2 regions of the Xylanimonas allomyrinae genome follow, and region 1 is predicted to be linked to the other one. Evidence: predicted binding sites of a transcription regulator. Region 1 holds the regulator's gene; the other holds the start of a gene.
The links. Region 1 encodes HrcA, which represses chaperone genes, less so after heat shock. Its sites were predicted from a motif close to TTNGCACTCGNNNNNNNCGAGTGCNAA; they were not measured.
Positions count from the first base shown of each region.

Region 2: a site for HrcA is predicted at 2,672-2,698, ahead of groL (chaperonin GroEL). Genes of this name have one in related genera too.

Region 1 covers NZ_CP035495.1:1,543,907-1,548,442, reverse strand. Annotated here, with positions in the region: gene ET495_RS07130 (ABC transporter substrate-binding protein) at 1-439, opposite strand, end outside; gene ET495_RS07125 (YoaK family protein) at 652-1,353, opposite strand; gene hrcA (heat-inducible transcriptional repressor HrcA) at 1,716-2,777, shown strand; gene dnaJ (molecular chaperone DnaJ) at 2,814-3,935, shown strand; gene ET495_RS07110 (16S rRNA (uracil(1498)-N(3))-methyltransferase) at 3,963-4,536, shown strand, end outside.
Region 2 covers NZ_CP035495.1:2,343,694-2,348,229, reverse strand. Annotated here, with positions in the region: gene ET495_RS10695 (SGNH/GDSL hydrolase family protein) at 1-270, opposite strand, end outside; gene ET495_RS10690 (uracil-DNA glycosylase) at 342-1,025, opposite strand; gene ET495_RS10685 (DUF3263 domain-containing protein) at 1,126-1,461, shown strand; gene ET495_RS10680 (LytR C-terminal domain-containing protein) at 1,502-2,188, shown strand; partial or broken gene ET495_RS10675 (cold-shock protein) at 2,347-2,544, shown strand; gene groL (chaperonin GroEL) at 2,931-4,536, shown strand, end outside.

The sequences.
Region 1 (4,536 bases):
CGCTCGTGCGTGCCGAGTCCTTCTTGCTGACGTTCCGTTCGAGCGTGGTCTTGACCGCGTCGGCGTCGAACGGCGTGCCATCGGCGAACGTGACGCCGTCCTTCAGCGGGATCGTGACCGTGAGGCCGTCGTCGGAGACGGTCGGAAGGTCGGTGGCGAGCATCGGGGCCAGCTCGCCGTGCGCGTCGATGTCGTAGAGCTTTTCGCACATCGTCTGCATGACGTAGCGCGTGTAGAGGGAGGACGACGTCGTGGGGTCGAGTCTGTCGGGCTCGGCGGACAGCGCCATGACGAGGTCGCCGCCCTCGGCGACCGTCTTGCCCGAGAGCGAGACGTCGGTGACGTCGGCCGGGGTCGTGCCGCTCTGGGCGGCGGACGGCTGCTGGACCGCCTGACAGCCGGTCGTCGCCAGGGCGGCCGTGGCGAGGAGGGCGCCCACGACCACGGTGCGTGGGCGCAGGCGGAGCGGGGGTCGTGGGAACCGAGCAGTTGAGGGAGTCCTGGATGCGCGCACTGGATGTCCAATCTCGTCGGCGATGGCAGATTGAATGCAATCAGTTCAGGAGGCGGGCGATGGTATTCGGCAGGTTGCCATCCTGTTAACTTTGGATGCGCGCGTCTAGGGGTGTCTTGCCTGCCGGACGGTGGGCCTCAGGCGGGTCCGCGGCGTGCGACTCCGCGGCCGAGGGTGGCGACCCCGATCGTCACCACCATCGCCAGGACGACGCCCCACGCAAGGCCGGTTCGCAGCAGCACGGCGCCCGCCGACGCGCCGGCACCGATGAGAACGATGGCGAGTGTCCGGCGTACCCAGGGCTGAGGTACCGCGCGACCGAGCCACGAGTCTGCGGCAAGTCCGGTGATCGTCGAGGTGACCACGACGGTGGTGACGTCCTTGACCGCGATGTGCCGCGCCGTCGCCGCCTGGGTCCCCATGGCGAGCGCGAGCCCGGCTGTCGAGGCCAGCTCGACTCCCCGTGCGAACCCGCTCGCGGTGCTCGCGCCGTCGTGCGCCAGGGCGAGGGTCAGGCCGACACCTGCGAGCAGAGCGCCGACGACCGCGAACAGCGCCGTCGCTCGTGCCGACCATCCGCTCGGGGCTGACCGCAGCACGCGTCCCGCGAGCGCCGCGCCGAGCATGAACGCGCACAACGCGACGAGCGGGCCGGTGACCGGAAGGTCGTCGGCGCCGGCGAGCGCCATTGCGAGGATGACGACGTTGCCGGTCATGTTCCCGGTGAAGACGCGGTCGAGGCCGAGGTAGCCGACGGCGTCCGCGACGCCCGTCGAGAAGGTCAGTGCGAGCATCAGGGCGAGGTCGAGGCGGGCGCGCGTTTCAGGTTGGCGGGTCACGGGCGATCACCGTAGTGCCCGTTCTCTCGGCTGTGGCCGCTCCGGAGGCTGCGGCGCCGGCGTGGGCCACGCGACTGCGAGGGCATCGGCGAGCGCGCGACGGGACCCTCGGGAACGGTCGAGACGGCGGGCGACGTGTCTGCGGGCGGACGTGCCGGGTGTGCCGGCGAGGCGGACCCTGCGTGCGAACGGTCCGGTCTCGCGCCCTCCTCGCCTGCGTGTTCGGGTCCCGGACTGCGATGTCCGTGAGTGTGTGCAGCGAGCGCCGTAAGATGGCACTCGAACCATGGGAGTGCCAGGCGCTGACAGCGCCGGGCCCGAGAGAGACAGCCGTGAGCCTGACCGTGACGCGAGGAGGAGCCGTGGCCGACGACCGCCGGCTCGAGGTGCTGCGCGCCATCGTGGAGGACTACGTCGCGACGCGCGAGCCCGTCGGCTCGCGCGTGCTGACCGAGAGGCACCGCCTGGGCGTCTCGCCCGCGACGATCCGCAACGACATGGCTGCCCTTGAGGAGGCCGGGTACATCGCCCAGCCGCACACGTCGGCGGGGCGCGTGCCGACCGACAAGGGCTACCGCCTGTTCGTCGACCAGCTGGCCGAGGTGCGGCCCCTGTCGAGCCCGCAGAAGCGCGCGATCGAGACGTTCCTGTCGCAGGGCGTGGACCTCGACGACGTGCTGGGCCGTGCCGGGCGCCTCATCGCGCAGCTCACGGGCCAGGTCGCCGTCGTGCAGTACCCGTCGCTGCGGCGCTCGGGGCTGCGGCACCTGGAGCTCGTGCCGGTCGGCGCCGGGCGCCTGCTCGTCGTCGTCATCACGGACACGGGCCGCGTCGAGCAGCGCTACCTGGACGTCCCGGAGCCTGGCGCGGGTGCGAGCGAGCCGCTCGTGCTCGACGACGGCGCGCTCGGCGAGCTGCGTGCCCGCTTCAACGCCGCCGCCGCGGGCAAGCGCCTCGCCGACCTCGGCGACGCGTTCGCGTCGGTGGCCGCACGCGTCGAGCCCGCGCTCGTCCCGTTGGCCGAGCAGGTCGCTGCGACGGTGGTCGACACGCTCGGTGAGGAGAACGAGGAGCGCATCGTGCTGGCCGGCACCGCGAACCTGGCGCGTGCCTCGATGCGGTTCGAGCAGGGTCTGCGGCCCGTGCTCGAGGCGCTCGAGGAGCAGGTCGTGCTGCTCGGCCTGCTGACCGAGATGGCCCAGGAGCCGGGCGTCGGCCCGGTCGCGATCCGCATCGGCCACGAGAACGGGCTCGAAGGACTGACCGAGGCGTCGGTCGTCACGTCCGGGTACGGCCCGGCGTCGGGCGACGGCGACGCCGTCGCGATCCTCGGCTCGATCGGCCCCACCCGCATGGACTACCCCGGAACCATCGCGGCGGTGCGCGCGGTCGCGCGCTACCTGTCGCGCGTCCTGCCGTCCTGACCCGTCCGCATCAACACCCACGAACCCGAGAGAGCTGTGGCCGACTACTACGAGATCCTCGGCGTCGAGCGCGACGCCACGCCCGAGCAGATCAAGAAGGCATACCGTCGCCTCGCCCGCGAGCTGCACCCCGATGTCGCGGGGGAGTCCGGGGAAGAGCGATTCAAGGACGTCGCGCGCGCGTACGAGGTGCTGAGCAACCCCGACAAGCGCCAGCAGTACGACCGTGGCGTCGACCCGACCGCCCCGGGCGGCGGAGGCAGCGGGTTCGGCGCGGGCTTCGGCTTCCAGGACATCTTCGAGACGTTCTTCGGTGGCGGCCAGGCGGCGCAGGGCCCCATCCCGCGCGCGCGCCGCGGCCAGGACGCCCTCGTTCGCATGGACGTCGACCTCGCCGAGGCGACCTTCGGCGCCAAGCGTGAGCTGCAGGTCGACACCGCCGTCGCGTGCTCCACGTGCGGCGGCAACGGCGCCCGCCCTGGCACGTCGCTGCGCACGTGCGACGTCTGCGCGGGCCGCGGGCACGTGCAGCGTGTCGCCCGCTCGTTCCTCGGTCAGGTCATGACGACCGCGCCGTGCACCGCGTGCGGCGGCCACGGCACCGTCATCCCCGAGGCGTGCGCCGACTGCGCCGGTGAGGGGCGCGTCCGCTCGCGCCGCACCCTGACGGTCAACGTCCCGGCCGGCGTCGACACCGGCACGCGCATCAAGCTCACCGCGCAGGGCGAGGTCGGCCCGGGCGGCGGCCCTGCGGGCGACCTGTACGTCGAGATCCGCGAGAAGCCGCACGAGACGTTCGTGCGCCGGGGCGACGACCTGCACTGCACGCTGCCCGTGCCCATGACGGCGGCCGCGCTCGGCACCGTGCTCGACCTGGAGACGCTCGACGGTCCGCAGGAGATCGACCTGCGCCCCGGCACCCAGCCGGGCCAGATCGTCACCCTCAAGGGCCTGGGCGTCGGCCACCTGCACGCGGGTGGCCGCGGTGACCTGCACGTCCACGTCGAGGTCGAGGTGCCCACGTCGCTCGACGACGAGCAGACGCAGCTGCTGCGCTCGCTCGCCGCGCTGCGCGGTGAGGAGCGCCCCGAGCCGCGCCTGGCCGCCGCGCACCCGGGTGTGTTCGGCCGCCTGCGCGACAAGCTCAGCGGCCGGTGACGGCGTGACCCGTCCGGTGCGCCGCCCGTGAGCGCCCCCGTCTTCCTCGCCGACGGCACCTCGCTGACGTCGGTCGCCTCCGGCAGCACCTACGTGCTCGACGGAGCCGAGGGGCGTCACGCGGCGGTCGTGCAGCGCAAGCGCGTCGGGGAGCGTGTCGACGTCGTCGACGGCGCCGGGACGCGGCTGCGGTGCGTCGTCGCGGGGACCGAGGGCTCGCAGGTGCGGCTCACCGTCGAGGAGACCGTCACCGAGGCGGCGCCTGGCGTCGTCCTGACGCTCGTGCAGGCGCTCGCCAAGGGCGACCGGGACGAGCTCGCCGTCGAGGCCGCCGTGGAGACGGGCGTCGACGCCGTCGTGCCGTGGCAGGCCGAGCGGTCCGTCGTCGTCTGGCGGGGCGACCGTGCCGCCCGGTCGCGCGCGCGGTGGGTCGCCACCGTGCGCTCGGCGGTCAAGCAGTCGCGGCGCGCCTGGGTCCCGGCCGTGGGCGACGCCGTGACGACGCCGCAGCTGGCCGCGCGGGTGCGTGACGTGGTCGGCGCCGGTGGGGTCGCGCTCGTGCTGCACGAGGAGGCGACGACGCCGCTCGCCGAGGCCCCGA
Region 2 (4,536 bases), 800 kb from region 1:
CTGCTCGGCGACGATCGGACGCAGCAGCCGCCCACGGATCGCCAGGTTGGCGTACTCGAGCGGCTCAAGACCGGCCGCTTCGCGGCGGGCCGACAGCGCCTCGGCGAGCCGGTCGGCCCAGCCGCGCTGGACGTCGTCGGGCGTGCTGGTGGGGTACGGGTCCCACAGCCCTTCGGAGAACGAGTCGCCGACGGCGATGTAGCGCTCCCACCGGGGCGCTGCGACGTCGGCGTGGGCGGTGGGTGCCTTTCCTGGAGGGTGCTCGCTCACGCCGCGATTATGCCCCGCGACCAGGCCGTGGGCACAGGAGGTCCCTGAACCGACTCACGGCCTGTCGGATGTCAGGGCAGACGCCAGTCCACCGGGACCCCGCCCTGCTGCTCCAGCAACGCGTTGACCCGCGAGAACGGGCGGCTGCCGAAGAACCCGCGGTGCGCCGACAGCGGGCTCGGGTGGGCGCTCTCGATGCAGGGCACCGAGCCGAGCCAGGGTCGCAACGACGCCGCGTCGCGCCCCCACAGGATCACCGCGAGCGGGCCGCCACGCGCCACGAGCGCGCGGATCGCCGCTTCGGTCACGGCTTCCCAGCCCTTGCCCCGGTGCGACGCGGCCCGGCCGGGCTCGACCGTCAGCACCCTGTTGAGCAGCATCACACCCTGGTCGGCCCACGGCCGCAGGTCGCCGTTCGACGGGGGAGGGGCCCCCACGTCGGCCGTGAGCTCGGTGAAGATGTTGGCCAGCGAGCGCGGGACGGGCCGCACGTCCGGCTGGACCGAGAAGGACAGTCCCATGGGGTGCCCCGGGGTGGGGTACGGGTCCTGCCCCACGACCAGGACGCGCACCTGGGCGAACGGTCGGCGGAACGCGTGCAGCACGTCCCGCCCGGCGGGCAGGTACTGACGACCGGCGGCGAGCTCGGCGCGCAGGAAGGCGCCCATCGCGTGGATCTGCGGCTCGACGTCCGCGAGGGCGTGTGCCCACCCGGGGTCGATCACCTCGGCGAGCGGGCGGGTCTGCGTCGTCACGACGGCGAGGCTACCGGCTGCCGACGGTGGGCGGCCGTGCGCGCTCCGCGCACAGGCCGGTGAATGACATGGGTGTCGTTTGCGGCTTACGCTGAGCCGCATGAGCGAGACCGCGTTGCAGGTCACCCTGAAGGCCGCGTCGTCCGTGCCGACGGAGTCGACGGCGTCGTCCGCCGACGGCACGGCGCTGTCCGAGCGCGACCGGGAGATCCTCGCTTTCGAGCGTCAGTGGTGGAAGTACGCCGGCGCGAAGGAGCAGGCGGTGCGCGAGCTGTTCGACATGTCGGCGACGCGCTACTACCAGGTGCTCAACGCCCTCATCGACTCCCATGCGGCGCTCGAGGCGGACCCGATGCTCGTGAAACGGCTGCGGCGCCTGCGCGCGACGCGCCAGCGTGCGCGCTCGGCCCGCCGTCTCGGCGAGCACGGCGCCTGATCCGGGCCGCGGACGCGCGCGAGCCGCTACCCTGTCCGGCGTGAGCCGCACCCAGTACCCGTTCCCGCCGGACGAGTTCGACGTCCGAGGTCCCGACGACGCGCCCGTCGGCGTGCACCGGGCGCCCAGGACGCGCTGGAGCAGCGTGTGGCCGTTCCTGCTCGTCGCGGTCCTCGCCGTCGGGCTTGCCGTGGGCGGCGTCCTGTACCTGTCGCGCGACCCGGGCACCGGCGACGTCGCCGACGGCACCACGCAGGGCCCGTCGCAGGACGACGGCGCTCCCGCCGACGACACCACTGCCGATCCCGGCGGAGAGGCGACGGATCCTGCGTCCCCCGCCGGTGAGGAACCGACCGACGGCGAGCAGGGTGACGACGCGACACCTGGTGCGACAACGGACCCGGCATCAGACGTCACGGCACTGCTCCAGGCGGCCGACACGGGCGCGCTGGTGCGCGTGCTCAACGACGGTGGCCCCGCCGGCGAGGCGGGCCGTGGGCGCGACGCGCTCGCCGCGAAGGGTTTCACCAATCTGGAGGCGACCAACTACCCGGCCGGCGGCTCTGGCGTCACCGAGACCACGATCTGGTACGCGGCGAACCGCGGTGACACCGCGGCCGCGGTCGCGGCGATCCTCGGCGTCCCGAGCGACCACGTGGTCCAGCAGACCGTCCGCAGCGGCGACGTGGTGGTCGTCGTCAAGAGCGCGCTGACCCCGGTCGGCTGAGCGGGGCGGATCGGGCCGGTCCGTGACGGGCGAGCGAGCGGGTCGTGCCCCGATCGTGGCCTTTCGGTGCTTCCCCGCTGTGAGCCTGGCCACTAGGCTCGCGCTCACCCGGGGCCGGACGGCGCCCCGGGCTTTGGGGAAGCACAAGGAGAAGTTTCATGGCGCAGGGCACCGTCAAGTGGTTCAACGCTGAGAAGGGCTACGGGTTCATCACCCCGACCTCGGGCGGCCAGGATCTGTTCGTCCACTACAGCGCGATCCAGACGGACGGCTACCGCTCGCTCGACGAGGGGCAGCAGGTCGAGTTCGAGGTCGGTCAGGGCACCAAGGGCCCCCAGGCGGAGCAGGTCCGCCCCTCTGACAGGTCCGTGGCCGGGCCCCGCCACCGCCGTCGCGCGGGTCACGGCGGGGCCCGGCCGCTGCTCCGGCGCGACGGTGTCGTGTCGCGCCATGCGCGATGCGGGTTCGTCCACGGCTGAGCGTCTTGCACTCTCAAGGGTCGAGTGCCAATATGGCGTTAGCACTCTCCGGTGTCGAGTGACAGTGCGCGTGACCGGGTCCGTGCGGCGGGAAGCTCCGTCGTGTGGCCCGGTGCGACAGGCGCCGACCACGGAGGGTGAACCGATATCCGGCCGACAGGTGAGGCCTGCGCCCACGCGTGACCTGAACGCGTGGGAGCTTGCCGTCCGTCGCGGGCACCTCGCCGGCCACGCAATAGCCATCCAGCGGAGGACAAGTCCCCATGGCCAAGATCATTGCTTTCGACGAGGAGGCTCGTCGTGGCATGGAGCGCGGTCTCAACGCGCTCGCCGACACCGTCAAGGTGACCCTGGGCCCGAAGGGCCGCAACGTCGTGCTCGACAAGAAGTGGGGCGCCCCGACGATCACCAACGACGGCGTCTCCATCGCCAAGGAGATCGAGCTCGAGGACCCGTTCGAGAAGATCGGTGCCGAGCTCGTCAAGGAGGTCGCCAAGAAGACCGACGACGTCGCGGGCGACGGCACCACCACCGCCACCGTGCTCGCCCAGGCCCTGGTCAAGGAGGGCCTGCGCGTCGTCGCCGCCGGCGCCAACCCGATCGCCGTCAAGCGCGGCATCGAGAAGGCCGTCGAGGCCGTGACCGAGCAGCTGCTCATCGCCGCCAAGGAGATCGAGACCAAGGACGAGATCGCCGCCACGGCCGCCATCTCGGCCGGCGACCCGGCGATCGGCGAGCTCATCGCCGAGGCCCTCGACAAGGTCGGCAAGGAGGGCGTGATCACGGTCGAGGAGTCCAACTCCTTCGGCCTGGAGCTCGAGCTCACCGAGGGCATGCGCTTCGACAAGGGCTTCCTGGCCCGCTACTTCGAGACCGACCCGGAGCGTCAGGAGGCCGTCCTGGAGGACGCGTACGTCCTGCTCGTCGAGTCGAAGATCTCGAACGTCAAGGACATGCTGCCGATCCTCGACCAGGTCATGAAGCAGGGTCGCTCGCTGCTCATCATCGCCGAGGACGTCGAGGGCGAGGCCCTGGCCACCCTCGTGCTCAACAAGATCCGCGGCACCTTCAAGTCCGTCGCCGTCAAGGCCCCGGGCTTTGGCGACCGCCGCAAGGCCATGCTGCAGGACATCGCGATCCTGACCGGCGGCCAGGTCATCTCCGAGACGGTGGGCCTCAAGCTCGAGAACGCGACGCTCGACCTGCTCGGCCAGGCCCGCAAGGTCGTCGTCACCAAGGACGAGACCACGATCGTCGAGGGCTCCGGCGACGCCGACCTCATCGCCGGTCGCGTCAACCAGATCCGTAGCGAGATCGAGAAGTCGGACTCGGACTACGACCGCGAGAAGCTCCAGGAGCGCCTCGCCAAGCTGGCCGGCGGCGTCGCCGTCATCAAGGCCGGCGCGGCCACCGAGGTCGAGCTCAAGGAGCGCAAGCACCGCATCGAGGACGCCGTGCGCAACGCCAAGGCTGCCGTCGAGGAGGGCATCGTCGCCGGTGGTGGCGTGGCCCTCATCCAGGCCGGTGCCGCCGCGTTCGCCAAGCTCGAGCTCGAGGGCGACGAGGCGACGGGTGCCCAGATCGTGGCCGCCGCCATCTCGGCCCCGCTCAAGCAGATCGCCATCAACGCCGGTCTCGAGGGCGGCGTCGTGGCGGAGAAGGTCCGCGGTCTGCCGGTCAACCAGGGCCTCAACGCCGCGACCGGCGTGTACGAGGACCTGCTGGCCGCGGGCGTCAACGACCCGGTCAAGGTGACTCGCTCGGCGCTCCAGAACGCCGCGTCGATCGCCGCGCTGTTCCTCACCACCGAGGCCGTCGTGGCCGACAAGCCGGAGAAGGCCGCTGCGGCCCCGGCCGGTGGCGACATGG